Regions from separate parts of the Tepidimicrobium xylanilyticum genome, predicted to be linked through region 1. Evidence: a T-box and tRNA genes for the amino acid it is inferred to sense, from the RefSeq annotation. Region 1 holds a T-box; the other regions hold tRNA genes.
The links. A T-box is a leader RNA that pairs with one kind of tRNA and senses whether it is charged. The one in region 1 lies ahead of BLV68_RS12565 (proline--tRNA ligase), so its partner is inferred to be a tRNA-Pro.

Region 2: it encodes a tRNA-Pro, which carries the amino acid that the T-box ahead of BLV68_RS12565 (proline--tRNA ligase) is inferred to sense. The anticodon was not compared.
Region 3: it encodes a tRNA-Pro, which carries the amino acid that the T-box ahead of BLV68_RS12565 (proline--tRNA ligase) is inferred to sense. The anticodon was not compared.

Annotation. Positions count from the first base shown of each region.
Region 1 is NZ_FNNG01000014.1:7,643-18,154, forward strand. Features, by position in the region: gene gltX (glutamate--tRNA ligase) at 1-332, opposite strand, end outside; gene BLV68_RS12560 (DUF1002 domain-containing protein) at 408-1,262, opposite strand; gene BLV68_RS12565 (proline--tRNA ligase) at 1,408-3,132, opposite strand; T-box leader at 3,220-3,428, opposite strand; gene ispF (2-C-methyl-D-erythritol 2,4-cyclodiphosphate synthase) at 3,483-3,959, opposite strand; gene ispD (2-C-methyl-D-erythritol 4-phosphate cytidylyltransferase) at 3,971-4,711, opposite strand; gene BLV68_RS12580 (PIN/TRAM domain-containing protein) at 4,856-5,947, opposite strand; gene BLV68_RS12585 (CarD family transcriptional regulator) at 6,011-6,496, opposite strand; gene BLV68_RS12590 (nucleoside triphosphate pyrophosphohydrolase family protein) at 6,708-7,124, shown strand; gene disA (DNA integrity scanning diadenylate cyclase DisA) at 7,197-8,069, opposite strand; gene radA (DNA repair protein RadA) at 8,157-9,536, opposite strand; gene BLV68_RS12605 (ATP-dependent Clp protease ATP-binding subunit) at 9,662-10,512, opposite strand, start outside.
Region 2 is NZ_FNNG01000006.1:150,054-160,565, reverse strand. Features, by position in the region: gene BLV68_RS08385 (NAD(P)H-dependent glycerol-3-phosphate dehydrogenase) at 1-86, shown strand, start outside; gene spoIVA (stage IV sporulation protein A) at 208-1,686, shown strand; tRNA gene BLV68_RS08375 (tRNA-Pro) at 1,760-1,836, opposite strand; gene BLV68_RS08370 (hypothetical protein) at 2,087-2,467, shown strand; gene BLV68_RS08365 (HlyD family efflux transporter periplasmic adaptor subunit) at 2,523-3,815, shown strand; gene BLV68_RS08360 (YggS family pyridoxal phosphate-dependent enzyme) at 3,811-4,521, shown strand; gene BLV68_RS08355 (cell division protein SepF) at 4,537-4,977, shown strand; gene BLV68_RS08350 (YggT family protein) at 5,004-5,267, shown strand; gene BLV68_RS08345 (YlmH family RNA-binding protein) at 5,276-6,070, shown strand; gene BLV68_RS08340 (DivIVA domain-containing protein) at 6,085-6,660, shown strand; gene BLV68_RS08335 (bifunctional 3-deoxy-7-phosphoheptulonate synthase/chorismate mutase) at 6,704-7,486, shown strand; gene BLV68_RS08330 (TraR/DksA C4-type zinc finger protein) at 7,756-8,370, shown strand; gene lspA (signal peptidase II) at 8,480-8,962, shown strand; gene BLV68_RS08320 (RluA family pseudouridine synthase) at 8,971-9,891, shown strand; gene pyrR (bifunctional pyr operon transcriptional regulator/uracil phosphoribosyltransferase PyrR) at 9,896-10,438, shown strand; gene BLV68_RS08310 (Rqc2 family fibronectin-binding protein) at 10,435-10,512, opposite strand, start outside.
Region 3 is NZ_FNNG01000001.1:262,164-272,675, forward strand. Features, by position in the region: gene BLV68_RS01120 (hypothetical protein) at 52-633, opposite strand; gene BLV68_RS01125 (YvrJ family protein) at 695-838, opposite strand; gene BLV68_RS01130 (DUF2922 domain-containing protein) at 895-1,113, opposite strand; gene BLV68_RS01135 (DUF1659 domain-containing protein) at 1,147-1,368, opposite strand; gene BLV68_RS01140 (RNA polymerase sigma factor) at 1,408-1,962, opposite strand; gene metK (methionine adenosyltransferase) at 2,215-3,402, opposite strand; SAM riboswitch class I at 3,487-3,592, opposite strand; gene BLV68_RS01150 (hypothetical protein) at 3,694-4,086, shown strand; tRNA gene BLV68_RS01155 (tRNA-Pro) at 4,256-4,332, shown strand; gene BLV68_RS01160 (phosphodiester glycosidase family protein) at 4,556-7,468, shown strand; gene BLV68_RS01165 (transglycosylase SLT domain-containing protein) at 7,558-8,430, opposite strand; gene BLV68_RS01170 (rod-binding protein) at 8,441-8,752, opposite strand; gene flgG (flagellar basal-body rod protein FlgG) at 8,766-9,560, opposite strand; gene BLV68_RS01180 (flagellar hook-basal body protein) at 9,572-10,512, opposite strand, start outside.

The DNA of each region.
Region 1 (10,512 bases):
GCATGCCCTTTTTCAATCAGTTCATCTACGTATCTTTTATAAATATCAAGCCTTTCCGATTGGATATAAGGCCCATAGTCGCCTTTTTGAACTAATTTGCCATCTTCTATAAATACGCCCTCATCATATTCAATGCCTGCCCATTGAAGGGATTCTATTAAGTTTTCAATAGCTCCTTCAACATATCTGGTTCTATCTGTATCTTCAATTCTCAATATGAACTTACCATCATGGTGCCTTGCAAACAGATAATTATATAGTGCAGTCCTAAGTCCACCAATATGCAAATACCCTGTTGGACTAGGAGCAAATCTCAACCTAACCTCTTTCAAGTTCGAGTACCTCCTTCCATTTTAATTACTTCTATATTATATATCAGTTATTTTTTTGTGTAAACTCAAATAACATTATCCGAAAAACCTATTGAAAAATCTAACTATAGCATCAAGTATTCGTTCTAGGATGGATTTAATCTCTATATTTTGTTCAGTGATCTTATCTATTTTCCCAGATATATCCCTTAATTGCTGTTTGATGTCGTCTATATTCAAATTTAGTTTAGAGATATTTCTCATTAAAGAAACAATTTGATCTATTTGTTCATCCGTCAATTCTATTCCTAATTCCTGTGCCATTTGTTCAGCTACCTTCTTTATGGAACCCTTACTTTTTATATTGTTGTCAATTATATAGATTTTTATATTATTAATTAGTTCCTGAGCTTTCTCCTTTCCTATTTCATTTCCTAATGAAGCAGTTTTAGCAATCTCTTCACTGGCTATTTCCTTCTCCTTTTCAGATATGCTATCTCCAGTTAAATCCTCAAAGGCCTTTATAATTCCTGTTAAAGCTGCTGTCCCTGACACCTTCACAGGACTTGAAACGATTATTTTAGCATCTTTTATTCCAGCAGTTATAGAAGCATTTCGATACATATCCTCAGTAACCCAGGTAATATTATGGGTTTCAACTGTAATCCCTTCACCTTCCGGAAGCCTTTTAACGTATACTGACGATATGGCCCTACTGCCAATAATATTGCTGTCAATATATTTTCCAAAATACTCCCTTTCCTCTTCATTGGTAACCTCTATTATCTTAATGGACTCATCTACATTGAAGAAGTTTAGAATTTCTCTTTTCTGCTCTTCTGATAAATTTTTACCCAAGGCAACTACAACACCCCCATCATGTTCCGCAAAAATCAGTGATGGAATTAATAAAATCCATATTAGAATAAAAGCGATTATGCCTTTTTTCATACCTTCCCCCTCCAAGCAAAATATGTTCCTAAGATAGGATACCTTATTAAAATAAATATTTCAAGTTAAGTATATTATACTCTAATTTAATGAAAAAATTAATTAATATGATAGAGTGAAAAATAAGGCTGAAAACTCAGCCTTATTATATCTCCAACCCTTCTTCTTCAAATGATTTCCTTATGTTATCCATTATTTTATCAGTTGGGATCTCAATTCTTCCCTCTTCTTTTCTTAATGAAAATTCCACAATATTTTCATTTGCCTTTTTACCTACTGTAATTCGGATAGGTATGCCTATTAAATCCCTGTCATTGAATTTAACTCCTGCTCTTTCATTCCTATCGTCTAACAATACTTCTAAACCTTCATTAGATAATTCTTCATAAATTTTCTCTCCTAAATCCCTTTGTACCTCATCCTTAACATTTATAACGGTTATTATTACATGGTAAGGAGTAACAACCAATGGCCAGATTATACCGTATTCATCATGATATTGTTCTACAATAGCTGCCATAGTTCTTGAAACCCCTACTCCATAAGATCCCATTACAAAAGGTTTTTCTTTCCCATCCTCGTCTAAAAAGGTAGCTTGTAGGCTTGTGCTGTATTTAGTACCTAATTGAAATATATTTCCTACTTCAATCCCTCTCGCTATATAAAGAGGTTCTCCACATTTAGGACATATATCTCCTTCTTCAACTAATAATAGGTCCTCTGCTATTTCTCCTTCAAAATCTCTACCATAGTTGACATTTTTAATATGATAATCTGTTTCGTTTCCTCCAACAATCAGATTCTTCATTTTAGTAATTCTAGAATCTATTATAAGCCTTGTTCCTTCCCTTAATCCCACTGGGCCTGTAAACCCTTTCTTAGCTCCTGAAACTTTAATGATGGTTTCTTCATCTGCCATTTCTAATTCATGTTCTGGAATTTTCAAATAATTACACAATTTAGTTTCATTAAGCTCTCTATCTCCGGGTATTATAACTACTATAGGTTCACCCGAAGCTAAATACACTAGGGCTTTACCAAAATTCCCCTTGTCAGAACGGAAAAATTCCACTAATTGATCGATTGTTGTAATATCTGGAGTGTGAACTTTTTCCATATCTTTTTCTTCTTCATCTTTTGTTTTTATTTCATAGACTACTTTAGCCTTTTCATTTGTTGCTGCATAGTCACAATTATTGCAATAAGCTATTACTCCTTCACCAGTTTCTGCCATAGCCATAAATTCATGGGACTTATTTCCTCCCATGGCACCAGAGTCACCTTCTACGACCTTATATTTTAATCTTAATCTAGTAAAGATTTTTTCATAAGCTTCCCACATTTCCCTGTAGGATTTTTCCATTCCTTCTTCATCTTTATCAAAGCTATAGGCATCCTTCATGATGAATTCCCTAGCCCTTATTACCCCAAATCTTGGCCTTTTTTCATCTCTATATTTAGTTTGAATTTGATATAAGTTTAATGGCAACTGCTTATAAGATTTTATCTCATTTTTAATGAGATCTGTAAAATACTCCTCATGGGTAGGTCCAAGGCAAAATTCCCTATCGTTCCTATCCTTTAATCTAAACATCTCTGGACCGAAATTATCCCACCTTCCGCTAGCTTCCCATAGTTCTTTTGGTTGAATAGCTGACATTAACAACTCTTGAGAACCTGCCCTATCCATTTCTTCCCTAACTACATTTTCAATCTTTTTAATTACCCTATAACCGAGAGGTAAGTAGGAATAAACTCCCGACACCAATTTCCTCATCATACCTGCCCTTAAAAGCAATTTATGGCTAGGTATTTCTGCTTCCGCTGGCACTTCCCTCAAAGTTGGCATATATAGCTTCGACATCCTCATTTTACATTACCTCCTAACCTTATTATAATAAAATCTAAAATATTTCCATATATTGTTATCTGAAATGAAAAACCTTTCATCTCAAATAATAGAGACGAAAGGTTTGCTTCCGCGGTACCACTCTAATAGACTAAGAAAGTCCTCTCGAAATCTTAACGCGACTGACGTTTAAGCATACTTTAATTCTGCTTAAATGCTCAAGGACGGGTTGGGTATTAAGAAGGTCAGAAATCTCTCACCTAATGATTTCCTCTCTTAGACCGTTAATACCTACTATTTCCTATCATAGCATGTATTCGATTACTATTAATAATACTAAAATATAGATACCGTGTCAAATAGTTTTTGCCTTAACTATCAGAAATTAACAAACAAATACTCTGAGCACTTATTCCTTCTCCTCGACCTTCAAAACCTAGTCTTTCAGTAGTAGTAGCTTTTATGTTTATGCTTGATAAAGGTGCTTTAAGTACTCTAGCTATGTTTTCTCTCATATTCCCTATGTAAGGGGACATTTTAGGCTTTTGTGCTATAATCGTAGCATCGATATTCCCAACTCTATATTTAGCCTCTTTCATAATATTATATACTCGTTCTAACAAAATTAAACTTGAAATATCCTTATACTGATCATCATTATCTGGAAAATGTTCCCCAATATCTCCTAGAGCTAAAGCTCCTAAAATGCTATCCATAATGGCATGTACGAGTACATCTGCGTCTGAATGGCCCAATAACCCCTTTTCATAAGGGATATTAACCCCTCCAATAATAAGGGCTCTGCCAACTACTAGTTTATGAACATCATATCCTATTCCTATTCTCATCATTTATCATCCTACCTACTTTGTAAGATAAATTTCCTATTATCAAAGATTATACTCTTATTCTCTAAAAATAGCTCCCCTACTGCCAAATCCTCTGGAGTGGTAATCTTTATATTATCATAACTGCCCATTATCATCTTAACTTCTACTCCAATCCTTTCCACTAATGCACTATCATCGGTAGCTAAGTAATCATCACTTATAGCCTTCTTATATCCCTCTAATATTATTTCCTTTTTAAAACATTGAGGCGTTTGTGCTATCCATAGAAGACTTCTTTTAGGTGTATTCTCAATATTATTATCATCAGCTACAACTTTTATAGTATCCTTTACAGGAACTCCAATTACACAAGCTCCATATTTGGCAGCTCCCTTAATTCCAGATACTATATCCTTTATCTTAATAAAAGGCCTGGCTCCATCATGAGATAAAACTATACCGGCCTTCTCATCTAAAGCCAATATCCCATTATATACAGAATCTTGCCTCTCCTTTCCACCTCTAACAACCTTGGATATTTTGTTGAATTTGTATTTTTTTATTATTTCCTTCTTGCAGTATTCTATTTCCTCTTCTCTTGCGACTACTATAATTTCATCCACAAATCTACACCTTTCAAATTTTTCTATGGTATGAGCAAGAATAGGCTTATTTTTAAGGTTAATAAATTGCTTATTTATTTTAGATCCCATTCTATGGCTCATGCCTGCAGCTGCAATTATAACGGATACAAAGTGGTTTTCATACATATATTTCACCTCTTAAACATTATAGCATAGATATAATTTACTTAAAACATTTTTATATTCTAGGCCACCTAATAATTTAATGTATTGTAATAAAATCCCACACCAATCGATATAGACTCATAAAAAAAGGACCATATACCGGTCCTATACCGCCTTATCGATGATCGATTTTGGCTTAGCAAATATCATCCTACCAGCAGAAGTTTGAAGTACGCTTGTCACCAATACATCAATAGTTTCACCAATGTGCTTCTTGCCACTTTCCACCACTATCATAGTCCCATCATCCAGATAAGCTAAACCTTGCCCTGACTCTTTGCCATCCTTTATTACTTGAACTACCATTTCCTCTCCTGGTAATACTATAGGCTTAACTGCATTGGCTAATTCATTAATATTTAACACTTCTATACCCTGTACTTCTGCTACTTTGTTTAAATTATAGTCATTAGTCAGGATCTTCCCTTTCAATAATTTTGTAAGTTTTAATAATTTTGAATCCACTTCTTTAATATCATCAAATTTTTTATCATGGATTATTACTTCAATGTCTAATTCCTTTTGTATCTTATTTAAAATATCCAAACCCCTTCTTCCCCTATTTCGTTTAAGGGTATCCGAAGAGTCAGCTATATGTTGAAGTTCTTCCAATACGAACTCTGGGATAATTAAAGGTCCTTCAATGAAGCCAGTCTTACAAATATCTGCAATTCTTCCGTCTATTATAACGCTAGTATCCAATATCTTAGGACAGGATTTACATTCAACTGTCAATTTATCCTTTTTGAATCCCTTGCGAATATTCCCAACTGCAGATGTAAAATCCTCTTTTTTCCTAGTAGGAACCTTAATTCCCAAATATCCAAATAGTAAATATAGAGCTATGGATATAGCAACTCCTAAAAATGGAATTTCCAATTTATAAAAGGGTTGACTTAATAAATAAGCAATTACTAGCCCCACAATGAGCCCAATAGAACCTAAAGCAATATCAGAAGCTGGAACCTTCTGAAGTTCAGCTTCCATAAATCGAATCGCTTTTCTACCAATATTTATAATCCTATTCGATAATAAGAAGAATATAATTCCAAAAATTAAACTTATGCCAAGAGATAAAGCTAAATTAACCCATCCATTATCAATAATTATTCCAAAAGCCATTAAACCCGCTACTACTCCATAACCCAATAATAAACCAATTAAAGAAATAACTCCCCTGATGATCTTGTCAAGCATCAACTCACCTCCCATAGTATATTTATTACCATTTCCTAAAATAATATAACATATTTTATTATTTTATAATATTGAATTGACTGCTTCATCTATTATTTTTTCAGTTTCTTCCTGGCTGAAGTTTGTAGCTAATACCATTTCGCTTACAAGCATTTGCTTAGCACTATTTAGCATCTTGCGCTCTCCTGTAGATAGTGTCTTTTCAGCATCTCTTAGCATTAGATTTCTAACTACACAGGCTATTTCAAATATATCCCCAGACTTTATCTTTTCCATATTGGCTCTATAGCGCCTATTCCAATTTTGAGGCATTTTTGTACTGTCGCCTTTTAAAATATCTATTACCTTTTCCAATTCTTTGGCATCAATTATTTCCCTAATTCCTATTTCTTCAACATTGTCCACAGGAATCATTACCTTCATATCTCCTATAGGCATCTGCATTATATAGTATTTTCTCTTTTCACCTAAAATTTCCCTTTCTTCAATACCCTCTATAATACCAGCCCCGTGCATAGGATAAACCACTTTATCTCCAATACTAAACATGTTACAACCTCCTGTCTTATGGCTTCTTATTATATTATACAATAATTGCTAAAGGTTGTAAAGTATATATGATACCATAGCTTCAATTCACTTGTCAACTACTTTTTTTACTCTCTTTCCTAAAAATATTGCTAGAATTATTTGACAACAACTTGTCCCGGTAAGTATAATAAAAACATAAACAATATTTATTTGACAGGGGTGGAATTAAATGGACAGAAATACCATAAGTATTGATAACGATATAAATCTTGATAACTTTCAAACACAAGTAGATGACGTGCTTATTAGACATAGAAGCATTCTTGATATAATAACTAAGTTGGATGAATATACTTCAAGGATTAATAGAGCTGTGATTAAGTCTGCCACTTATTGTGGCTGTATTGAAGTTCACGCTACAAAGCAGGATTATAATAAGGAGTCCCTTGAGGAAATAAAAAATAATATGGAAAATCATATAAAGGGTAAATTATGCCCCAGTTGTAAGGACATTCTTTTAGAAGAAATAGGAGCCTATCTTTTCTATTTATCTGCTCTAGCTAATACTTTAGACATAAAAGTATCAGACGCCATATTAAACGAATATAAGAATATAAAAACATTAGGTATTTTCAGTCTTAAGTAATATTAAATATATAGGCTAGATATTAAAATATCTTAGCCTTTTATATTTACCTATGGAAATTGATTATAAAATTTAACTCAATATCCTGAATCCTCTAGTTTTGACCTTAATGTCTAAAATATCCACTTCCTCTTTATAGCCTAATAAACTGGAAATCAATCCCAAGTTGAACAATTGATGGAGATCCAATTGTTCTATATCGCTTATTATGGTTTTATAATCTTTATACCCTTCTTTTAAATAATCCTTTATTAGATTTCTCCTGTCATCTTCTATCCCCTTAATAAGCTCTTTAACCTGCATAGCGAGTAATCTTCCTTCAGTACCTAATTCAGAAATATACATATTCAACTCATTGCCTATCCGCCAGACAATCTCCATCTTCTGTATTGTGTTTACTACGTCATAAAGGGTAGCCATATTTCTAAGTTCTAATGTGGTCAGATTGTCCATTGCCTTATCCAGCATATACTTATACTTTTCTAAAGTTTGTATAGCTTGATTGGCTTTATTTAATATTTCATTTATATCCTTTAATATATATTTATAATTTGATTTATATAGTGTAATAACTCCCCTTCTTCGAGAGATGGCAATGACTAAAACTCCAGTCTGTTTTGCTACTCTTTCTGCTGTTTTATGCCTAGTTCCTGTTTCATGGGATGGTATAAGCAAGCATGGAAATAATTGAGCATTAGCATAAAGAATCCTCCTACAATCGCTGCTCATTATTATTGCACCATCCATTTTAGCTAATTCATAAACATTAGAAGGACTATATTCACAATTGATAAAAAAACCTCCATGACTAATACTTAATACCTCTTTAGTACTACCGATGACTATCAAAGCTCCTGTTTTTGCCTTTATTATATTGTCCAATCCCTCTCTCAACTTGGTCCCTGGTGCCACCAGTTTTAAGGTATTATACAAGTCCAAATTCATGAGTTTTCCTCCAAATAAATGTATTTAAAAATATTATATGGAAAACTTAATATTCTAATACTAAAAAACTGAAAGCAGTATGCTTACTTAGCTGCCAAAAACATGATCTATAACTTCCTGTAGAGTGTTCAATCTGATTATTTCAAGTCCTTCTAACTTTATATTATGTTTTATCCCATCTTTATATATATAAACTCTCCTATAACCCATTCTATCCAATTCTCTTATTCTAGCTTCCAGAGATGGAACTGGTTTTAATTCACCAGTTAAACCTACATCTGCAATAAATACCACATCGTTAGGTATCCCTTCATCCCTTACTGAAGATGCTATGCTCATTATTATTGCTAAATTTACAGATGACTCCTTTAATCTTAATCCTCCAGTAGTCTTTATCACCACATTCTTATCAAATAAGCTCATCCTACCCCTTTGTTCAAGGATGGATATTAAGGTACTCAACTGGTCTTTTCTTAAACAATCTCCTATCCTTGAAGGATACGGGGTAAAAGATCTGGACACTAAGCTTTCTATTTCAACAACTATTAGCCTTGAACCCTCTTTTGTCATCGATAAGGCACTACCTGGTATTAACTGTTTATCACTCCTATGGGTTACGAAAAACTCTGAAGAATTTTCTATAGGTATCAATCCCTTTTCTTCCATTTTAAATAATCCAACTTCTCCCGTAGGCCCAAATCTATTTTTAGTAGCCACCAAAGTCCTTAACTCTTCGTCGCTTGCTCCCTCCAAATATATAACCGTATCTACTAAATGCTCTAAAGTCCTAAGCCCTGCCATTTCATTAGATTTAGTCATATGTCCCACCATAATAACTGCTCTAGGCCTATTCTTGTTCTTTGCTACTTCAACTAGTGCATTAGCACATTCTATGGTTTGAATTGGAGAACCCGCCCTAGATGTAAACTCATCTAATTTAAAAGTTTGAATACTGTCAATGATTACCAGATCCGGATCTATTGCATCAACAGATTGTAATACATTATCCATGCTTATATCGGACAATATCCAAATTTTATCGGGGATATCATCTAATACTCTATTAGCCCTATTTTTGATCTGGGTTTCACTTTCTTCACCAGAGGCATAGAGAACTTTATACCCCTTTTCAGCAATATTTTTTGATATCTGCAATAATAAGGTCGATTTGCCTGCTCCAGGCCTAGCAGTTAGTATGGTTACTGAATCCTTAACAATTCCCCCACCTAACACCCGGTTAAATTCACCTATATCAGTTACCATTCTATGGCTTTCATCAATATCTATTTTGGATAACTTTACGGGAAATACCCTATTTTCATTTTTATGCTTTATTTGATTTTTGCCATTACCATCTAAAACCTTTTCTTCAAAACTATTCCAAGCCCCGCACTCAAAACAGCGTCCCAACCATTTAGGGCTTTCGCTGCCGCACTGGGAGCATATATATATGATTTTTTTCTTCATATTGGCCTCCTAATTATTAATAGCTTTAAACTTATTATAGCAATTATATTATTCTCATAAAAGAGAAAAACCATAGGTTGCCTATGGTCAAATATTTAAGAAAAAACTCATAGTCTATAAATAGACTATGAGCTCTTTTCAAATACCAATTTACCATCCCTATAATCGATCAATATATCATGATCTTTGGAGACAGTTCCTTTTAGAATCGCTTCTGCTAATTGATCTTCTATCATCTTAGTTATGGTCCTTTCCAAAGGCCTTGCTCCATATACGAGATCAAATCCCTCTTTACTTATATGGTCTATAGTTCTTTCAGTAACTTTGACATTTATATCCAACTTTTTCATCCTATTTTCTAAATCTTTTACCATAATGGTCACAATTTCTTTTACATCTTCTTCTTTTAATGAATGGAACACAATTACCTCATCTATTCTATTCAAGAATTCAGGTCTGAAAGTTCTTTTCAAATTATCCATTATGGTTTCTTTCATTTTCTCATACTCTTCTTTTTCTTCCTCCAATCCTGAAGAAAATCCTAGTACATTTTGCTTCCTAAGACTAGTAGCTCCAACATTGGAGGTCATTATAATTATCGTATTTTTAAAATCTACAGTTCTCCCTTTTGAATCCGTTAACCTGCCATCATCTAAAATCTGCAACAATATGTTAAATACATCTGGATGAGCTTTTTCTATTTCATCAAACAATATTACAGAATAGGGTTTCCTTCTAACAGCTTCAGTAAGTTGCCCTCCCTCATCATAGCCTACATATCCTGGTGGAGAACCAACCAACCTTGATACCGAGTGTTTTTCCATGTATTCACTCATATCTATCCTAATCATCAAATCTTCATCGCCAAATAAAGTCTCAGCTAAAGCCTTGGCTAAGTAGGTTTTTCCAACTCCTGTAGGTCCTACAAATATAAAAGTACCTACTGGTTTCTTAGGATCTTTCAAGCCTACTCTAG
Region 2 (10,512 bases), on a different contig from region 1:
ATGTAAAAAATTCTGTAATCAATCTAATGTTAAGGGATAAGAAACATGAAATGGAAGATATAATAAAAAATCAAATAAAAGAATAGTAAAACCTGCTATGTATATAGTAGGTTTTTTTTCAACCCTATCATATTATTAAGACTAGTACATATATATATAATGTTAAGGATTATCGTTACATAATAGGAAAGAAAAGGAGGGGAAAAGGTGGAAAAATACGACATATATAAGGATATAGCCGAAAGGACCCAAGGGGATATATATGCGGGGGTAGTAGGGCCTGTAAGAACGGGAAAGTCCACTTTTATAAAAAGGTTTATGGAATTGTTGGTAATACCTAATATTCAAAATAAGTATAAGAAGGAGAGGGCTAAAGATGAGTTGCCCTTAAGTGGAGCAGGCAAAACAATTATGACTACTGAACCAAAATTTGTACCTAACGAAGCAGTAGAACTGGTATTAAAGGATAATATAACCTTTAAGGTGAGGATGGTAGACTGTGTTGGATACTTAGTTAAAGGAGCTTTAGGACATGAGGAAGATCATATTCCACGCATGGTTTCAACCCCTTGGCATGAAAATGATATACCTTTTGAAGAAGCTGCAGAAATAGGAACTAGGAAGGTAATTACAGACCATTCAACCATAGGTATTGTAGTAACTACAGATGGCTCTATTACGGATATTGAAAGGACCAACTATATAAAAGCTGAAGAACGAGTAATATTTGAACTTAAAGAACTAGAAAAGCCTTTTATAATAGTTCTTAATACTAAACATCCCAATTTAGATAGTACTTTAGCTTTAAGGGAGAGCCTTGAAGAAAAATATGGAGTTTCAGTAGTAGCTATTGATTGCCTAAATATGGAAATTGAGGATGTGGAAAGAATATTTGAAAAATTGTTATTTGAATTTCCTATTAAGGAGATTACCATCAAGTTTCCAGGTTGGATTGAAGGTTTACCAAGGAGCCATTGGATAAAAAATAGCATTTTGAGTTCCTTGAAGGAATCAATACAGACTTTACAGAAGTTAAACGAAGTGGAAATTTCTTTAAAAACTTTAAGAGAATTAGAAATTGTAAAGAATGTAAATATTAAGGAGATAAAATTGGGAGAAGGGGTTGTTAATGCAGAATTAATTGTAGATGAGGAATTGTTCTTCGAAGTTTTAAAAGAGATGACAGGTTATACTATTGAAGGGGATTATCAAATACTTGGGTTAATAAGTAAACTGGCAGAAACTAAAAAAGAATATGATAAAATAGAAAGTGCACTGGGGCAGGCTAAGGAAATAGGATATGGTTTGGTAAGTCCAAGCTTAGATGAAATGGAATTGGCAGAACCTGAAATATATAGGCAAGGCAATAGATTTGGTGTGAAATTGAAAGCTCGTGCTCCTTCTCTTCATATATTAAGATGCGATATAACTACTGAGGTATCACCATTAATAGGGACTGAAAAACAAAGCGAGGAATTAGTTAAATATTTTCTGGATGAATTTGAAGAAGACCCATCAAAAATTTGGCAATCTAATTTATTTGGGAAATCTCTATATGATTTGGTTAATGAACAATTACAGGGGAAATTAAACACTATGCCAGATGATGCAAGGAATAAGATGAGAAGAGCTTTAGAAAGAATAATCAACGATGGTAGCGGTGGGTTGATTTGCATAATAATATAATAGAAGTAAAATGGGTACAAAAAAGGGACCTAATACTCAGGTCCTTTTTGCATTTTTACATATTAAATAAAAATGGTCGGGATGACTGGATTCGAACCAGCGACTCCAAGTCCCCCAGACTTGTGCGCTACCTGACTGCGCCACATCCCGATGCTTATTATCTAACCCTTTATCCAACTAAAATGAACAGATACAGTTTTTTAATTCTATTACCATATTGTATTATACTATGTTTTTATAGAAATTGCAAACATTTTGTAAACATAAGCATGATAAATTTATAATTAAATGATTGTAGTGTAAATAATATGAAAAATTAATTTTCTAAAGCAGGTTTAATCGAAGGATTAGATGTGATATACTTATATTAGAATATTGTAATATGGAGGTATTCAGAATTTTGCTAAACTATATTCAAAGACTATTAATACCATTATTAATAGTAAACATAGTAGGTTATATATTAGTTGTGTTGAAAGAAAAGATGTATTTAAAAAATAACATAATTATAATAGATAATAAACATGTGACCCCGCAGCATTTGGACAAGGCAGATTTGAAAGAGTTTATAATAGATGGAACAAGAGTAAAAGCTGGCGATGAAATTAAGATAATTACCAAAACAAAAGATAAATTTGAAGGAATTCTTATAGGAGCTATTAGAAGTGAGAGAGCTATTTTAATGGTTACTTATAAAAATGAGATAAAGAAATTAAATGTAGATAATATCATTAAATTTAAAATCATAAGCAGGTATGGTCAGTTTTTTAGTTTTTTATAGAATTGCAATCTGGAGTTAAAAGCATCAAAAATTAGAAACTATTAAGGGTGATAGAATGACCCAAGAAGAACGAAAACTAAAAAGAATGAGAAAAAAACGTAAAAAATGGTTTTTCATTATTTTAATAACCATATTGATTTTATTTAGAAGTGTTCTTTCTTTATTTGCTTCAACATTTAAAACTACATTACCAGAACAATATGAGATAGAGGAAAAGATAAGTACAGAAGCTATAATATTGAGAAGGGAAACACTATATAAATCAGAAGGAGAGGGTAAAGTAGAAATTTATGTGAAACATGGTGAAAGGATTGCAGCAGGAACAAAAATAGGCAAAATAACATTTATTGATGATACCTCAACCTTAAAACAACAATTAGAGGAGGTAGAAAATAAAATTCAAGCATTAACCCAAACGGAGTTAGACATTGAACGAATAAAAGAGGATGAGAGTCAATTAAATGAGGATATTGATAACATTGTAGATGGAATGCAGGAAGCCATTGCAGCAGAAGACTATGAGGTAGCTGGAAATTTGAAGGACAAGCTATTTATGTATTACGACAAAAAGAAGCATGTAGTAAGGGATAATACTTTGATAAACCAGAGCTTGGAAAACCTTAAGAAGAAAAGGGAAGAAATTCAGTTGCAGATTTCAAATAACAGCATAGATTACTTTTCAAAGGAGGCAGGAATTGTATCCTTTAAGTTAGATGGTTACGAAGAAATCTATCCTATTGACCAAAAATACGATTATGGGTATTCAGATTTTGGTAATATATTAGATAAGGGAAGGATGGTATCAAATAACGATATAGTTAAGGCAAATGAGCCTATATTTAAAATAATTGATAATTTTGAGTGGTATATGATAATTAAGGTTGACAACATTAAAGATATTTTTGAATACAAAGAGGGAAATATAATTTTACTAGCTGGAGAGGAGATTAAAGACGAATTAAAGGGAGTAATAGAAAAGATAACTAAAAATGGTACTAAAGGCCTAATTTTAGTTAGGTTCAATAGAGATTTTGAATATTATGTTGAGAAAAGGCATTTACATGTGGATATAATTAAAAATAAGCAGGATGTCTATAGAATACCAAGTAAAACGATAGTGGAAAAGGATGGAATTAAATGGGTATATGTTAAGGATATTAGTGGAATAGTTAAATTAGTTCCAGTAGAAATAATTAAAGAGGATGAAGAATATGTCTACATCAGTCAAGGAGATAAAAATAACAATATTAACATTAAAGGAAAAGATAAAGCCGTAAGAACTGTGAGACAATTTGATGAAATCCTTTTAAATATTGACAACATAAAAGAAGGAATGATTATAGATTAATATTAAGGAGGGAATAAAAATTAATATTAGAGATAATTTACTATATATAAAAGAGAACATAGAAAAAGCTCTTAAAAGGTCAGGAAGAGAAGGTGATAGAGTTCATTTAATAGCAGTAACTAAAACTGTGGATATAGGTAGAATTAAAGAAGCAATTCAGTATGGAATAACTGATATTGGGGAAAATAGGACTCAAGAATTGGTTAATAAGTACGATATTATAGGCGATAAGGTAAATTATCATATGATTGGTCATTTACAGACTAATAAGGTGAAGTATTTAATTAATAAAGTGTCTTTGATCCATTCTTTAGATCGATTATCTTTAGCAAAAGAGTTGAACAAAAGAGCAGGTAATCATGGTATAATAATAGATACATTAGTGCAAGTCAATGTAGCGGAGGAAGAGAGCAAATTTGGTTTGAAAGTAGATGAAGTGATTCCCTTTATAGAAAGCATTCAGGATTATGAAAATATAAGGATAAAAGGACTTATGACAATAGCACCCTATGTTGACAATGCAGAAGAAATTAGATGGGTTTTTAGGGAATTACAGCAATTAAGCGAAAATATAAAAAACAAAGGTTATGCTAATGTGAAGATGGATTTTTTATCAATGGGAATGACCAATGATTATGAAGTAGCTATTGAAGAGGGATCAAATATGGTAAGGATTGGAACTGGTATATTTGGTCAAAGAAAATAAAATGGGAGGGATTTTATGGCAAACATAATGGATAAGCTTAAGTATTTCATTGGAATAGATGATTTAGAAGAGGAAGAATATGATGATTATGAAGACTATGAAGATGAACTAACAGAAATACCTGTTAATACTAATACTAAAAGGATTGGAAATAAGGTACTTAATATCCATACATCTGGAAATATGAAATTGGTGGTACATGAACCGTTAAATTATGAAGATGCCCCCAAGATAGTTGACGATTTAAAAATGCGGAAAACGGTAGTAGTCAACTTAGAGCAATTAGAGCCAGGTATTAAAAGACAAATCTTCGATTTTATAAACGGTGGCCTTTATTCACTAGAGGGCAGTATTCAAAAAGTGACTACGGATATATTCGTTCTAGCTCCAAGCAATGTGGAAATCGATGGAAATATTAAAGATGAATTAAAGAATAAAGGATTATTTCAGTGGTAAAATATTAGGTAAGAGGTAATTAAATTATGGTTTTTTATAGATTTTTAAGCAATTTAGTCTATGTTATAGAGATATTGATTTTTGTCAGAATTATTTTTTCCTTTCTAAGAATTGACCCTTATAATCAGATAGGTAAAATTATCTATGATTTGACAGAACCAATATTAGCACCTGCAAGGGAATTAATCTATAGGCTTGGCATCAATACAGGTATGTTTGATTTCTCTCCAATAGTTGCGATTTTAATATTGAGAACCATTTTATTTTTAGTAAGAGGTATAATATTTTAGATTTTGTGGTGGTAAAATTGAGACTTGATAGGGAATTATTATTAAATCATATAACTGATGAAGACCAGATATTAAATATGCGAAAACTATTAGACAAGCTTGAAATTGTATTAAACAAGCACACTATAGAAACCACTAATTTTATGGATCCCTATCAGAGACGGCTTGCCAGGTCCATATTAAATAGGTTTTTGGATATATCCTATAGGGAACTAGGAGGAATAAATAAGGCCGAAAGAAAGGTAATACAAGTTTATCCGGAATACCTAGCTCATGAGGATATTGAACTACCTATTGGTTTCTTAGAAATTGAAGGCGGTATCAGAACATTGTCTCACAGGGATTTTCTAGGTGGAATATTAAATTTAGGAATAAATAGAGAAAAAATAGGGGATATATTAATACATGAAGATAATGTTCAATTAGTTGTTAAGAGAGAAGTTTTAAGTTATATATTAATGAATTTAACACAAATTGGAAGGCAAAGAGTTGAAGTAAAAGAAATATCAATAGATGAACTAAAACCGGGTATAATAGAATATGAAAAGATTTTTACTACAGTACCTTCACTTAGAATAGATGTTTTAATTAGCAGTGTTTGGAATTTGCCTAGGAAGGAAAGTCAGGGATTAGTGAAGTCCAAAGGGGTTAAAGTTAACTGGGAGCCTGTTGAGAGAGTATCTAAGGAGATTATTGAGGGGGATATTGTTTCAGTTAAAGGCTATGGCAGATTTATGTTAAATTCAACATTAGGAATGAGTAAAAAGGGAAGAGTGAGAATAGAGCTTAGATTACTAAAATAAATGGAGTGAGCTATATGATTACACCCTTAGATATTCAAAACAAGGAATTCAAACGAGCTTTAAGGGGCTATAAATCATCGGAAGTAGACAAATTTTTAGATGAAATAATTGAGGATTATGAAAAAATTTATAAGGAAAATATTGAGTTAAAAGACAAAATACTTGCCTTAGATGAACAGATTAAAAGGTATAACGATTTAGAAGAAACCTTAAAAGATACTCTTGTAGTTGCTCAAAGTACGGCTGATGAGGTAGTTAGGTCTGCACGAGAAAAATCTGAATTAATAATAGAGGATGCAGAATTTAAAGCTAAAAAGATTATGGATGCTGCCAATGAAGAGGTAAAAAGGCTTCGGAAAGAGTGCGAGGAAATGAAAAAGGAGATGTTCATTTTTAGAACTCGATATAAATCCTTTATAGAAGCTCAATTATTAACTTTAGAAGAATTCTATTCAAATATGGAAATGGATAATTCTAGCTTCGAGGAAGTAGATTTACCTGAAGATTACATAGATGAATCTCAAGATGGTAATTTAGCTTCTGAAGTTCATGAGAATTTAGATGAAAATATTAATGAATTGGGGGCCTAGCCCCCAAATTCTATTTAACATTATGCATTTTGGGGGAATTCATATGGTGGATGTAGTTAAGATAAGCGATGAACTTGTGATTGGCGGAAAGGAATTTATTATAATAGCAGGACCTTGTGCGGTGGAAAGCGAAGAGCAGATGGAATCAATTGGGAAATTCTTAAGTGGATTGGGAATAAAAATATTAAGAGGAGGGGCTTTTAAGCCGAGGACCAGTCCTAATGCTTTTCAGGGATTGGGAATGGATGGTTTGAAGATTTTAAAGGATATAAGAAATAGGTATAATTTAAAAGTGGTGTCGGAGATTATGGATCCAAGAGATGTGGAAAAGGCTTATGAATATATAGATATATATCAGGTAGGTTCTAGAAATATGCAAAATTATTCACTCTTAAAGGAAGTAGGAAGAGCAGATAAGCCTATTCTATTAAAAAGGGGGATGGGTGCTACTATAGATGAATGGGTAAAAGCCTCAGAATATATTAGAATAGAAGGAAATGATAGGATTATATTCTGTGAAAGGGGCATTAGGACTTTTGAAGACTATACTAGAAATACTTTAGACTTAGTAAGCATCCCAATCATTCAATCTAAAACCAAATGCCCTATTATAGTAGACCCTAGTCATGGAACTGGTAGGAAAGAGTTAGTATTACCTTCCAGTAAAGCTGCCTTGGCAATTGGAGCTAATGGAATTATGATAGAAGTACATCCTAATCCAGAAAGTGCATTATCAGATGGATTTCAGTCTTTGAATTTTAGAGAATTTGCAGATTTGTTTGAGAGAATAACGAATATGGAGAGGGTATTAAAAACCATTGTGTAGATTATAATCCATTCACTTCATAGAATAGTATTAATAGGATAAAGTGGAGGGATTTTTAATGGGTGAATATTCCCTAGAAGAGTATGATGATGAGCTATTATTTTTTTTCCTCTTACTTTCACATATTTGGGGAGCCAAATACAATAGGCAAAATCTGTTGTTCTTTTTATTAATTTTATTGACAATGTATTCATAATAAGACGAATTATTAATAGGAATAGGGGCATATTATTAAAGACGTATTTATTAATAGCATAAGGAGGAAGGGAATGGGAGATTATGAAAAAGGTGATTTCCTTGGAAGGTTAGAGTATGAGAAGAAGAGAATTTTAGATATTTTAGATAAGATGAAAAATAATGGAGAATTTGGCGCAATGGATGAGTACTATACTGAACTATCTTCTTATGACAATCATCCCGCAGATTTAGGAACGGAAATGTTTGTGATGGAACATGAAAAGGGTTTGATAGATCAGCTTCAAAATACATTGAACGAGATTGAAGAGTCTATTAAGCAATTGGAGGGCAGTGACTATGGCAAATGCCAAGTTTGTGGGAGAAAAATAGATGAGGAAAGGCTAAGGGTAATTCCTTACACTAAACTGTGCATCAATTGTGCTAATAGTAAAATTCCATTAGATAGAAAAAGACAGTTTAGACCTGAAGAGGAGGATAGCATTAGCCCATTTAGCAAAAGTCATAAAGAGGGAAATCAGTTTGATAGAGAGGATAGTTATCAGGAAGTGGCTAGGTACAATAAAGTAGAAAGCGACCCCTCTTTTTCAACTGGTGATGATTTAGGCATCTATGATGAAGAGGATAGTGGAGTTGTCGAGGATGTAGAAAAAATATCAGAAGATTATAGTGATAAAGTAAAGGAATAGATAGAGTATAAAAGGCTTTCAAGGTAGATTAGTGGAAGCCTTTTATTATGGCTAAATTAATCGAAACCATTATTGTAATTAACTTGATTATGTTTTAAAATAGTAATATATTTATAAGTACAAGGAGGAAAATATATTGCTATATTTAATGGGAATATTGATTATCGTATTAGATCAAATAACCAAATTTGCAGCAGTAAAATATTTAAAGGGTAAGAGTCCTTATGTAGTAATAGAGAATTTTTTTCAATTGTGTTATGTAGAAAATACTGGTGCTGCATTTGGCATCTTGCAAAATAAAAAACTTTTTTTTATTGTAATAACAATTTTTGTAATTATAACTATTGTACTTTTTTTAATAAAATATTCTAGTAGTGTAACCCTACTATTTAGATTTGGCCTAATAATGTTATTAGGTGGGGCAATTGGTAATTTTATAGATAGGATAAGGTTAGGCTATGTAGTGGATTTTTTTAGTTTTAAGTTAGGCAGGAATTATAACTTTCCCGTTTTTAATGTGGCAGATATTTTTGTAGTATTAGGAACTATTCTAATAATGGGTTTGATTTTATTAGATAGATATGAGAATTGAGGGATTATATGGATGTAATTGAATTCTATGTAGAAGAGGGATATGGCATAAGGATTGATTTATACCTTGCCAGTAGACTGGAGGGGCTGTCAAGAAATTATATTCAAAAATTGATCAAAGAGGGATTAGTATTAGTAAATGGCAAAATAACTAAGGCTAAATACATTGTTAATGAAGGAGACACTATTCTGTTACAATTACCTACTAAAGAGGAAGAGAAACCAGCTCCAGAAAACATACCTCTAGATATTATATTTGAAGATGATTATATAGTAATCGTCAATAAACCAATAGGCATGGTTGTACACCCTGGGGCTGGGAACGAATCAAAAACATTGGTTAATGCTTTACTATTCCATGTAGATAGTCTTTACACAGGTAATGATATTCAAAGGCCAGGTATAGTCCATAGATTAGACAAGGATACATCAGGTTTGATGGTAGTCGCTAAGAATGAATTAGCATATAATTTTTTAGTTCAACAATTGAAAAATAGGAGTGTTAAGAGAAATTACATAGCCCTAGTTCATGGTATACTAAATCTAGATAAAGGAATAGTAGTGGCCCCTATAGGTAGACATCCAGTGGATAGAAAGAAAATGGCTGTAGTTAGAGAGAATGGCAAGGAAGCTATAACCCACTATAAAGTCATAGAGAGATTTGAAAAATATACATTGTTAAAGGCTTCTTTGGTAACTGGTAGAACCCATCAAATTAGAGTTCATATGGCTTATATCAATCACCCTATAGTTGGGGAGAATGTCTATAGTAAAAGAAAAAATGACTTAGGAGTGAAAACTCAATTATTGCATGCAAATAAACTGGGACTTATTCATCCAAAAACTGGTAACTATATGGAATTTGAGGTCGGTCTGCCTGAAGAATTTAAAAGGGTTTTAGAATTGTTGAGAAAAAAAGGAGGTAGATGATGTCTTGGAGACAAAAGCCCTTATAATGGATGAGAAGGATATTCGGAGAGCAACTACGAGAATTGCCCATGAGATAATAGAAAGGAATAAGGGTGTAGAGGATATTCTATTGGTTGGAATAAAGACTAGAGGTGTGCCCTTTGCCAAAAGATTAGCTAAAAGGATTGAAGAAATTGAGGGTAAGAAATTAGATGTTCTAACTTTAGATATTACATTCTATAGGGATGATTTGACGGAAATTAATAGGGACCCAGTAGTAAAGAAGAACAAAACAGAATATAATATCAATGATAAAATAGTTGTATTAGTCGATGATGTTATTTTTACTGGAAGAACGGCAAGAGCTGCTCTTGATGCATTAGTTGATATGGGGAGAGCAAGAAAAGTTCAATTGGCAGTATTAGTGGATAGAGGTCATAGAGAACTACCCATTAGACCAGATTATGTAGGTAAGAACCTTCCTACTTCAAAGAAAGAAGTTGTAAATGTATGTTTTACCGAGGTTGACGGGGTTGACAAAGTGGTCATAAAAAAGATAGAAGATTAGCCTTCTATCTTTTTTAGACTTTGAATCTTTTCCTTACTAGGTGTTACAAAGATGGTATTGAAGTTTTCATATAT
Region 3 (10,512 bases), on a different contig from region 1:
AAATAATATTATATCATAACCAAAACTTCATTAAAAAGGGGATAGGGCAGATCATTTTAAATTTGCTTGGATTTTTAATATCTCATTGATGAGTAGAGCTATATCCTGCTTGGTAGCAGGTTTTTCATATTCATTCAATAGAGAACTTTCCCTTATAACTGTAATGTTTTCCCTTTCCTTAACCAATCTCTTAACAATATGGCCATTCTTAACATGTTTATTCACCGTATCTATAGAAGATAGAGATTCTATGATATACCCGTCCGTTAATTGGATTAGCGTCTTATTCTCCTTTCTATAAACCCTATCGATATAGTTTATATTCACATATCCAAAGGAACCATCATTTTTGCACACAGGCTTTCTTACCTTTACAGGAATAAAAACATCATCTACATTGAAGGGTATAGGGATTAGATTTTTTACATTTAATAGATTCCCATAGTATTTCTTTGTTGCCTTTAAATCCACTAAATAGAATTGACTAATTAGATTTAATATGGTCTTAACCGTTCTTTCCATTTCATATTCCTTTCCCAATCCCGTTAGCAATAATGTACAATTTCCCTTCATATCTAGGTAAACTGGTATAAAAGCCCTTATTCCCTCAGAAAAAATTTTCTCCATATCCATCAATATCCCCTCCTTGACTCATTTTATCAGAACATATGTTTTATGTCAAGGAGGGGTTTTTTTATTTAAGCCCTGCTATTACTTTGGAAAGTTCATTTATACTTTCCGTAAGCATATTCAGTTTCCCCTCTATTCTAACCAATAGGTAAATGGAAATGACTATGGGGAATCCTAAATTTGCTATGTGGGTATAAATCTCTTCCATAATATTACTCCTTTCCATATGTTTTAAGCGGCCAAAGGCCGCTTAAAACTATAAGATTAAATTTCCAGTTCATCAATAATTGTGGTAATAATTCTAGCACTATCTGGCTCTACTATATCTCCATTAGCTGTGAAAAACACATTGCTATTCACTATTCCCTCCATTACAGCCTTAACCTCCATATCGGTTAAATCTAGTCTAGGATCGTCTATGGACAGGGTAAATTTTTTTCCCATCTCGTCTAGAAAATCCATTTCTAATTTAGCTCTTTCCATCTAATCACCTCCTGTAAATTTTTTATTAATGGATTATTCGTTCTTTAATTGGATTTCTTCTAGCTTCTTAACTCTAAACAGTGGCAAATTTTGAAGCCCTGCCAAAGATGTGGCAACTTCATATAGATTCTCATTGTCTACTTCAGGCTTTACTTTGGAAAAGGTCTTAGATTTGATTATCTGTTTGTTTCCCTCCATACCTCCATCTAACTCTAATTTCAGCCTTACATTTTCCTTAATATCCACAACAGCCATCATCTCACCTCCTTCACTTCTTATATGGAAAAAAGGAGATTATTTTACTATTATTTTTTTCAATTTGCTTAATCCCTGAGTCTTTATATTGACTACCGTCCTATAGGATATATTCAATTTATGAGCTATTTCCTGTATGGATAATCCATTTATATAATAATCTACTACTACCTGCCTTTGCTTTTTAGTTAATTCTTTCAATCCCTTTAATAGAATTTCAGATTCTTCCTTCTTTAAAGCCACATCCATTGGATCTTTCTCAAATCCCTCTAGAAAGTCAATGAATTCTCCATCTCCCATTTGGGAGTTTAATGAAAGATGCTGCCTTTCCTTATATTTCTCCAAATAATTGTATTTAAGCATTGTTTTTACATAGCCTAAGAACTTAACCCCTTTTGTTGGGTCGTATTCTTCAAAGGCTAATAGGATTGTTTTATATCCTTCTTGAATTAGGTCGTCATACTGGTCTAATCTATTGTAGTATTTCCTAATTGAGCTGATTATTAAGGGATTAAGTTTTAATAACAACTTTTCTTTGGCCCTAACATCTCCCCTTTTACTAAGGAATAAAAGTTCTTCTATTTCCTGATACATTTCACTTCCTCCAAAAAAGAAGGCACCTTCCCAATATTCCTAGGTAAGACAATATTAACTGGAAAGTAGAAAAAGATTAAAAGCTGAAATGACAAAGCTCAGTTGAAGAATTACATAAAATCCAAGGAAAAAGAAGGCTTATATTAAATTAACTATTGACAATAAAATAAAAAAAGAGCTAAGGAAATAATCCTTAACTCCTTTTAATGCTTTGAAGATTTTATTAAATTCCTATTGGAAAAACATAAAATCCTAATATTCAAAAGCTTCTTGCCTAAGAATTTCAGCCTTATCCGTTCTTTCCCAAGGTAGGTCTAAATCCTTCCTGCCAAAATGACCATAGGCTGCTAAAGGCCTATAGATAGGGCGTTTTAAGTCTAAGTTCTTAATAATAGCTGCTGGCCTTAGGTCAAAATGCTTTTGTATCAATTCTTCTATCCTTTCATCGGATATTTTACCGGTTCCAAATGTCTCCACAAATACGGAAAGAGGTCTGGCAACTCCTATGGCATAAGCAATACCTATTTCACATTTATCTGCCAATCCTGCTGCCACGATGTTCTTAGCCACGTATCTGGCAGCATAGCTAGCTGATCGGTCTACTTTTGTTGGATCCTTTCCTGAAAAGGCTCCTCCCCCATGTCGGCTATAGCCTCCATAAGTATCAACTATTATCTTCCTTCCAGTAAGACCTGCATCTCCCATAGGGCCTCCTATTACAAACCTTCCTGTTGGATTTACATAGTATTTGGTATTATTATCCAACATATTATGAGGAACTACCTTCATTATTATGTGTTCCATTACATCTCTCTCTATGGTTTTTAAATCAATATCTGGACTGTGTTGGGTTGAAACCACTATATTCTCCAATCTTACTGGTTTACCTTCATGGTATTCAACCGTAACCTGAGTTTTCCCATCAGGTCTTAAGTATTCCAAGGTACCGTTCTTTCTTACATCCGCTAACCTTCTTGCCAATTCATGGGCCAATGAAATGGGAAGGGGCATCAATTCCTCCGTTTCATTGCAAGCAAATCCAAACATAATCCCCTGATCACCTGCTCCTATTTGGTCAAACTCATCTTCTCCATTAAACCTGTGTTCTAAGGCCTTATTAACTCCAAGGGCGATATCGGGAGACTGTTCGTTTATAGATGTAAGGACAGCACAGGTATCAGCATCAAATCCATATTTAGCCCTAGTATAGCCTATTTCCTCAACAGTTCTCCTCACTATTTGTGGAATATCCACATAGCAGGAGGTGGTAATTTCCCCCGTTACCAGCACTAGCCCCGTTGTAACTGTAGTTTCACATGCTACTCTAGCATCTGGGTCCTTTGAAAGTATTTCATCTAATATGGCATCTGAGATGGCATCGCATACCTTGTCTGGATGACCTTCTGTTACTGACTCAGATGTGAATAACCATTTTTTCATTTGAGAAACCTCCTCGATTTATTTAAATAATAATCGTTCCAAATCAAAAAAACCTCTTCCAAAAGGAAAAGGCAATAAAAATTCACCTCATCTTTCAGAATCTAAGTTCTGTGGGATTTAGCACCTTTGGTATAATACCCAGGTTGCCGGATTTCATCGGGCCCATTCCCTCCATCACTCTTGATAAGGCATCAAGATTTTTATCCACTTTTAAGACATATTTTAGCATATTAACTAAACTAAGTCAAAGCCTTTTTATGTTATAGTTGGATACTTAGGTACTATTAAAATTTGGTTTTAATTACATCGGTATTATCAATTCAAACTACCACTGGTAAAAAAATAAATACTGCATTAGAAGAAAAGAATATGGAAATGGCTAAGGATCAGGATAGGATAGATATATTACTAAGCCAAACAGGTGAAACATTGATAACTATAAAACAGTTTAGCCATAATCTAATAGTAAATTTAAGAACCATTGGCGGTATTTCTAAAGAAATTGCAAATGCTTCCAATGAGGTAGCTAATAGTATAGAAACCCAAGCCCATAGTATTACCAAAATAAATCAATCTATGATAAAAAGCAATAATGAGATTATGTCAGTTTCCAAAGCAGCAATAAAAATGCCCCAATTATCTAAAAAACCTTCAATATTGCTGAAGATGGAGAATAATAAGTGATAAGTACAGACGATATACGCTTGATTCTACAAATGAAAAACCTCATATTATTGTGTATTTAGTAGATATATTTAATTATTTTTGCCTAATGCGCCATATTCCTCATTTTTGCTTCTTTTTCATGTCTTGCAATTTAATATTATATACCTTATACTATAATAGTGGTTAACGGGGTGTGGCGCAGTTTGGTAGCGCACGTGGTTTGGGACCATGGGGCCGGGGGTTCGAATCCTCTCACCCCGACCATTACTAAAAAGAAGGATTGAAATTTCAATCCTTCTTTTTTTATGTAAAAATCAACTTGTTAGTTCTTTGTAATACATTTGTAACCTAATTGATATATTTCCATTATATAATGTTAGTATAATTTGGGCATGGGGATTTTTGAGAAAGGGGGTATTTTAGGGAAAATACATAATCTTTGGACATTCGAGCTTTATGACTTATGGTATTGAAGGAGAGTGATATTTTGAACAGGAATATTAGAAAGGTATTTTTATTTTTACTTATTATAGGCATTATAATTGCTTCATCCAATTCATATTTAGCTGTTGAAGCAGTTAATATGCCTTATGAAATATATAGGACTAGCTCTTCAGAGTACCTGGGCTCTGGTATTCTATATGAGAATATCAGACGATTTACATCTGATGGCTGGTGGAATATAAATGTAATAAGGGTGGATTTAACAGATGAATATGCAGAAATAGGAGGATTGTTTAGCAACAAAGGATTATCTAATAGGGATACTGTAAGTAATCTGGTTAAGGAAAAACAAGCTGTGGCAGGAATAAACGGAGACTTTTTCAACTACAATCCAATTCCCCATCCCATAGGAACAATGATTGAAAATGGAGAAATCATATCTTCTCCCCCAGAAAAAGCCTATGCGCCACCCACTTTTTATTTAGATATCGATAATGTACCAGATATTACCTTCTTTGATAGAAGCATGCAAATTACCTCATTAAACTCTGGTCAATCCCTTAGGATAAACTTTATCAATAAAGCTTCTTACATGGAATACGTCACATTATTGAATAAGCATTGGGGTACAAGCTCCTTTGGCAAGAAATACAATGGCGAACCCATAAAACTCGATAATGAAGCAAATGGCAATTCTAACGGAGATGTAAATGAGGAAACTAACGGAAATGGTAATAATGGGAATTTATTAAATAGCTATAATAATGAAATGGTAGAAATGGTAGTAATAGATAATATAGTTTCAGAAATTAGAATTGGACAAGATGCAGTAACCATCCCTGAAAATGGCTTTATAATTGCTACAAGAGGAGAAAAGGCAAAGGAATTATTGACTAAATTCAACGTTGGAGATGAAGTTAAACTTACACTTGGGACTAGCCCTAATCTTGAAAATATTAAGTTTGCAATCAGTGGGGGAAGTATAATACTTAAAGATGGCAATATAACCAACACCAACATAAATATTGCCGGTAAACATCCAAGAACAGGAATAGGAATTACTAAGGATAGAAAAGAATTGATTATTGCTACCATAGACGGTAGAGATTCTTCCTTTGTAGGTGTTAGTCAAGAAATTTTTGGAGCTATATTAAAGGATTTAGGAGCTTACGATGCAATTAACTTAGATGGTGGCGGATCCACTACCATGGTTATAAAACCAGTTGATGAACAAGTAGCAAAGGTAATAAACAAGCCTTCTGATGGAGGAGAACGGAGGGTAGTAAATGGTGTAGGAGTATTTTCCAATGCTCCTAAAGGAGAATTATCTTATATTAAAATAACTACTGACGATACTAATATGTTTGCCAATACATCCAGAAAATTCACCATCAAAGGATATGACCAATACCACAATCCTATAGAAATAGACCAAAACAAAGTAGAATATGCTTTTGAAGGAGTAGAAGGTGAAATAGTAGGAAATGTATTTAAAGCCAAATCCCCTGGCAAGGCTATTATTAAGGCAAATTACGAAGGGATAACCTCTACTATAGAGTTAAAAGTACTAGATGAGATTAAATCCATCATATTCCCAACAGATAAATTAAGCCTTCATGCTAACGAAAATAAAACCATTGGTGCCGCCTATGGAATGGATAAGAATGGATTTAAAGCCAAGATATATGCCGAAGACATTGATTGGACCACAACGGGAAATATTGGATATGTCGAAAATGGAGTGTTTTATAGCAATGGCAATATAGGTACTGGTGCCATAACAGGTCGTATTGGAAAAGCATTAAATAATATCTTAGTATCCGTTGGTAGCGGGGAAGCAAAATTAATTGATGGATTTGAAGACATTAATAAATTTAGCTCAACTGTCTATCCAGAGTATGTTAAAGGAAGTATAGAGTTGGTAAATGAATCAAAGGAAGGCAATAAAGGCCTAAAACTAAGGTATGATTTTACTGAAGGAGAGGACAACAGAGCTGCCTATATAATATTTAGAACTGGAGAGCAAAAAGGATTAACTTTAGATGGAATGCCTAACAAACTATCTCTTTGGGTAAAAGGAGATAATAATAAAAGTTGGCTTCGAGGCACCATAATAGATAAAAATGGCAAGGACTATACTATAGATTTTGCAAAGTCCATAGATTTTAGTGATTGGAAGCAAGTATCAGCTCAAATCCCTTCCGATGTAGCTTATCCTATCGCATTGGAAAAAATCTATGTAGTAGAAACAAATAGTGCTAAAAAATACACAGGAGAGATTTTAATAGATGGATTAAGAGCTCATTATCCTCCTTCTTATAACAATGTAGAAGTTCCAACTCCTACAAACTTTACTGATGTTAAGAACGTTAAGAAGGAAGTAGTGAGCAATGGATTCTCCTTCCTAATAAGTAAATTGCCAAGCTTCGAAAAGGGACAAGAAGGCCTTAAGGACAAAATAACAAATAAGGCTAATGCTCATGAATTAAATGTATTCATAGGAAAGGCAAACCAGGAATTTAATAAAACCTTAAAATCTAAGAACATTATAAATATAGCCACTCCTTATAAGACTAATAGATATAAGAATTTAATGATAATCGATGCCAGCAGTGCTAAAGGTGGAATTAGAGCCACTAATTACAAACAGTGGATCTGGTTACAAAATGGACTATCCAATGCAAAAGAAGACCATATATTCCTATTTTTAGACACTCCTATATTTGGCTCTGGCGGGTTTACTGACAAGCTAGAAGCAGAATTGCTTCATAACACTTTAGTAGAAACCTTCGAAAAAGGCAAAACCGTTTGGGTAATCTATAATGGAAACAGTACTAAAGTGGAATTAAAAGACGGTATAAGATATATAGAATTCAATAATAAGGACATTGAAAACCTAAGCTTTATTGAATTTGTGGTAAATGGAAAAGACATTACCTATCAGGTTATGAAATAAATTAAAAAAGCTGGACAGTTATTGCAACTGTCCAGCTTTTTTGTCAAAACATCAAAGTATAAGCTCAGCAAAAACCTCCAAAAAACTACCTAAAAATTGTCCATTAGTTTAACTATCCAGTTACCATAAACCCAGCCTATTCTTTTATCCTCATTTACCTTTACTTTATAGAAGTAAAAACCCCTTTTTAATGCTGGTCCTTCTAATATGGTCATGGTTTGGTCTTCCTTTACCGTGCCAATGGCATTACCTTTTGGCCCATCGTATAATACTAATGGGTCTTTTCCATCGGCTTTTTCCATAGTATCTGGTATTACTATATCATTAGGGGTGTATTTTATTATATCTCCTTCATGGTATACTTCAGGGGTTGGAATATTTATATTCCTATGTAGCCTTCCTCCTCGGCTAGGCATACTTTTCTTGCTTATTGGAGTTATTTCCTGATTATACTCCTTCAAAGCTGTTTCATAAATACGTGCTTGATAAGTACTTGAATTAACATTTGGGTTGTTTCTCTCTAATAACCCGTTATAAGCCCACAGAGTAAAATACCAATGCTCTAATATATTTGGATCCATATTACCTACTTGAGTCATTTCATTATTGACCCACGCCCATTTTTTCAAAAGGTGATTTGCCCCTGCTTCTATGTTGTAGACGGGATCGTACTTTAACTTTTCTAAATTATACTCAGTCTCCTTTTCGCTTATCTGCATTATTCCAATATATCCACCCTTACTTACAAAAGGGTTTCCGTTACTATCGAATTGTCGGAAGCCACTTTCTAATTTAGCGATACATTTAAGTATTACACTGGGAATACCCCTTTTAGTAGCTACTTCCTCTATGAGCTTTTCCACTTCCTCCCTGCTGGGATTCTTCTGTTGAGAAAAGCTATTTTCGGCTATTCCAAATACAAGCATTAAAGCCACAAGAATAGCCAATACTCTCTTCCCCATTTTTTACCTCCTACCAAGTTACATATCCATTTTTAAACTGTTGATATAGCATTTCAGCAATACCCACCCCATTTTCTTTGGATATTTCCTTGGATAGTTCATCAATATACATTTCTTCAAATATCTTTTGAGCTGTGCTTTTTTCTATCAAGCCATTTTCTGGTACAGTCTTTTTCATCTCCTTAAACATCATTGCTAGAAATATGGACTCAAATTCCTTGCAAACCTCTTTTAAAGCTTCGTCCTCCTTATTACCGTTTAAAGATTCCATTCTTTTCTGCAAAATGGTTGGGTCGCTATATAAATCAACATTTATTTCCAACTAAACCACCCCGTTATCTCTTCAGATTATTGACTAATTGAAGCATTTCATCTGCTGCTTGAATGGTCTTAGAATTAATCTCATATGCTCTTTGAGCAGTAATCATCTTTACCATTTCATCTACGATCTGAACATTTGAAGCCTCTAAATATCCTTGAATGATTCTACCCCTCATTTCTTCAGCTTCAATTAACACAGGCTCCCCAGATGCTACAGTTTGGTTGTAAAGGTTTTGCCCTTCCGCTAGTAGACCTTCTGGATTGGTAAATTGGAATATCCCAATCCTACCCAGCTCCACAATCTCACCATCTTCGTCTAAACCAGTTACATATCCTAGATTGTCTATGGTAATGTCAGTAAGCCCAGATTCTATGTATATATAATCTTCATCTTCACTTAATACATAATAGCCTTCAGAAGTAACTAATATGCCCTCATCTTCATCTACGCTCAATTTAAAGCTGCCATCCCTAGTATACCTTGTTTCACCATTTGGCAATAATACTGCAAAGAATCCTTCTCCATCAATGGCCAAATCAAAGGTGCCATCGGTTTCTATGAAGCTTCCAGTTCTAAAATCCTTCTTAGTAGCTGTAGGCATAACCCCATGGCCTACCTGTAAATTTACAGGTCTTCCTTCTTCATCTACTATATTAGTTCGCTTTAAAGTAGTGTAGAATAAATCTTTAAACTCTGCCCTTTGGGTTTTATAAGATGTAGTATTTACATTGGAAAGATTGTTAGCTATAGTGTCTATATTAAATTGTTGGGATTTCATACCCGTAGCAGCTGTCCACAATGCTCTCATATTCTAACCTCCTATACTCTTCCTATTTCATTTGAAGCCTTCTCAAGCATCTCATCTTGCACCCTTATAGCCTTTTGACCTGCTTCGTATTCCCTAAGAAGGCTAATCATTTCAACCATCTCTTCAATAGCATTTACATTAGAACTTTCCAAATACCCTTGAAACACTTCCCCCTCAAAAGGAATTTCTTCTGGCTCTACCCCTTCTGCCATCGCATATAGGTTGTCCCCAATCTTCCTTAAAAACTCCCTATTTTCTAAATCTACTATATCTAACATGCCTACTACATTACCATCTACTATAACCTCTCCCCTTTTACCTACGGTTATGTCATTTCCTTGTATAACTATATCTCCATTCAATCCTTGAACTACTTCTCCGCTTAATGTAGAAAGAATTCCTTCTTCATTTAGTACAAAAGACCCATCTCTTGTATAATAAGTATTCCCTTCTGCATCCGTTATTTTAAAGAAACCAGAACCATTCAATGCCAAATCTAAAGTAGAACCCGTTTCAATCATATTTCCTTGGGTAAAATCAGTAACGATCTTTTGAAACTTTAACCCTGCATTCATAGTTCCTATTACACGAGAAGGGGGATAATAGACAATTCCTTGTAGCATTCCTTCTATGTCACCTACACCTTGTAACCTATTTCCACGACCATCAGTTATAAAGTTTTCATAATCCGTATTAAAACCTTCTCTACCATCCTGATAAAAGGTCCTTAAATAGCCTTCATCATCTATGACGAAGCGTATTTCCTTTACATAACTTTCACCCATTGGTGTTTCAACTACAAAATAACCCTGGGTTGTGCTAGCCCTATGAACCTGTCCATCCGTTTCATAGGTTATCTCGTTTTCTCCTCTTAAACTAGGCCTAACCTGCCTTGAATTAATCTTTACCAGTAGCTTTTCTGCAAAAGTTTCGGTCAATGACCTATCCTTCT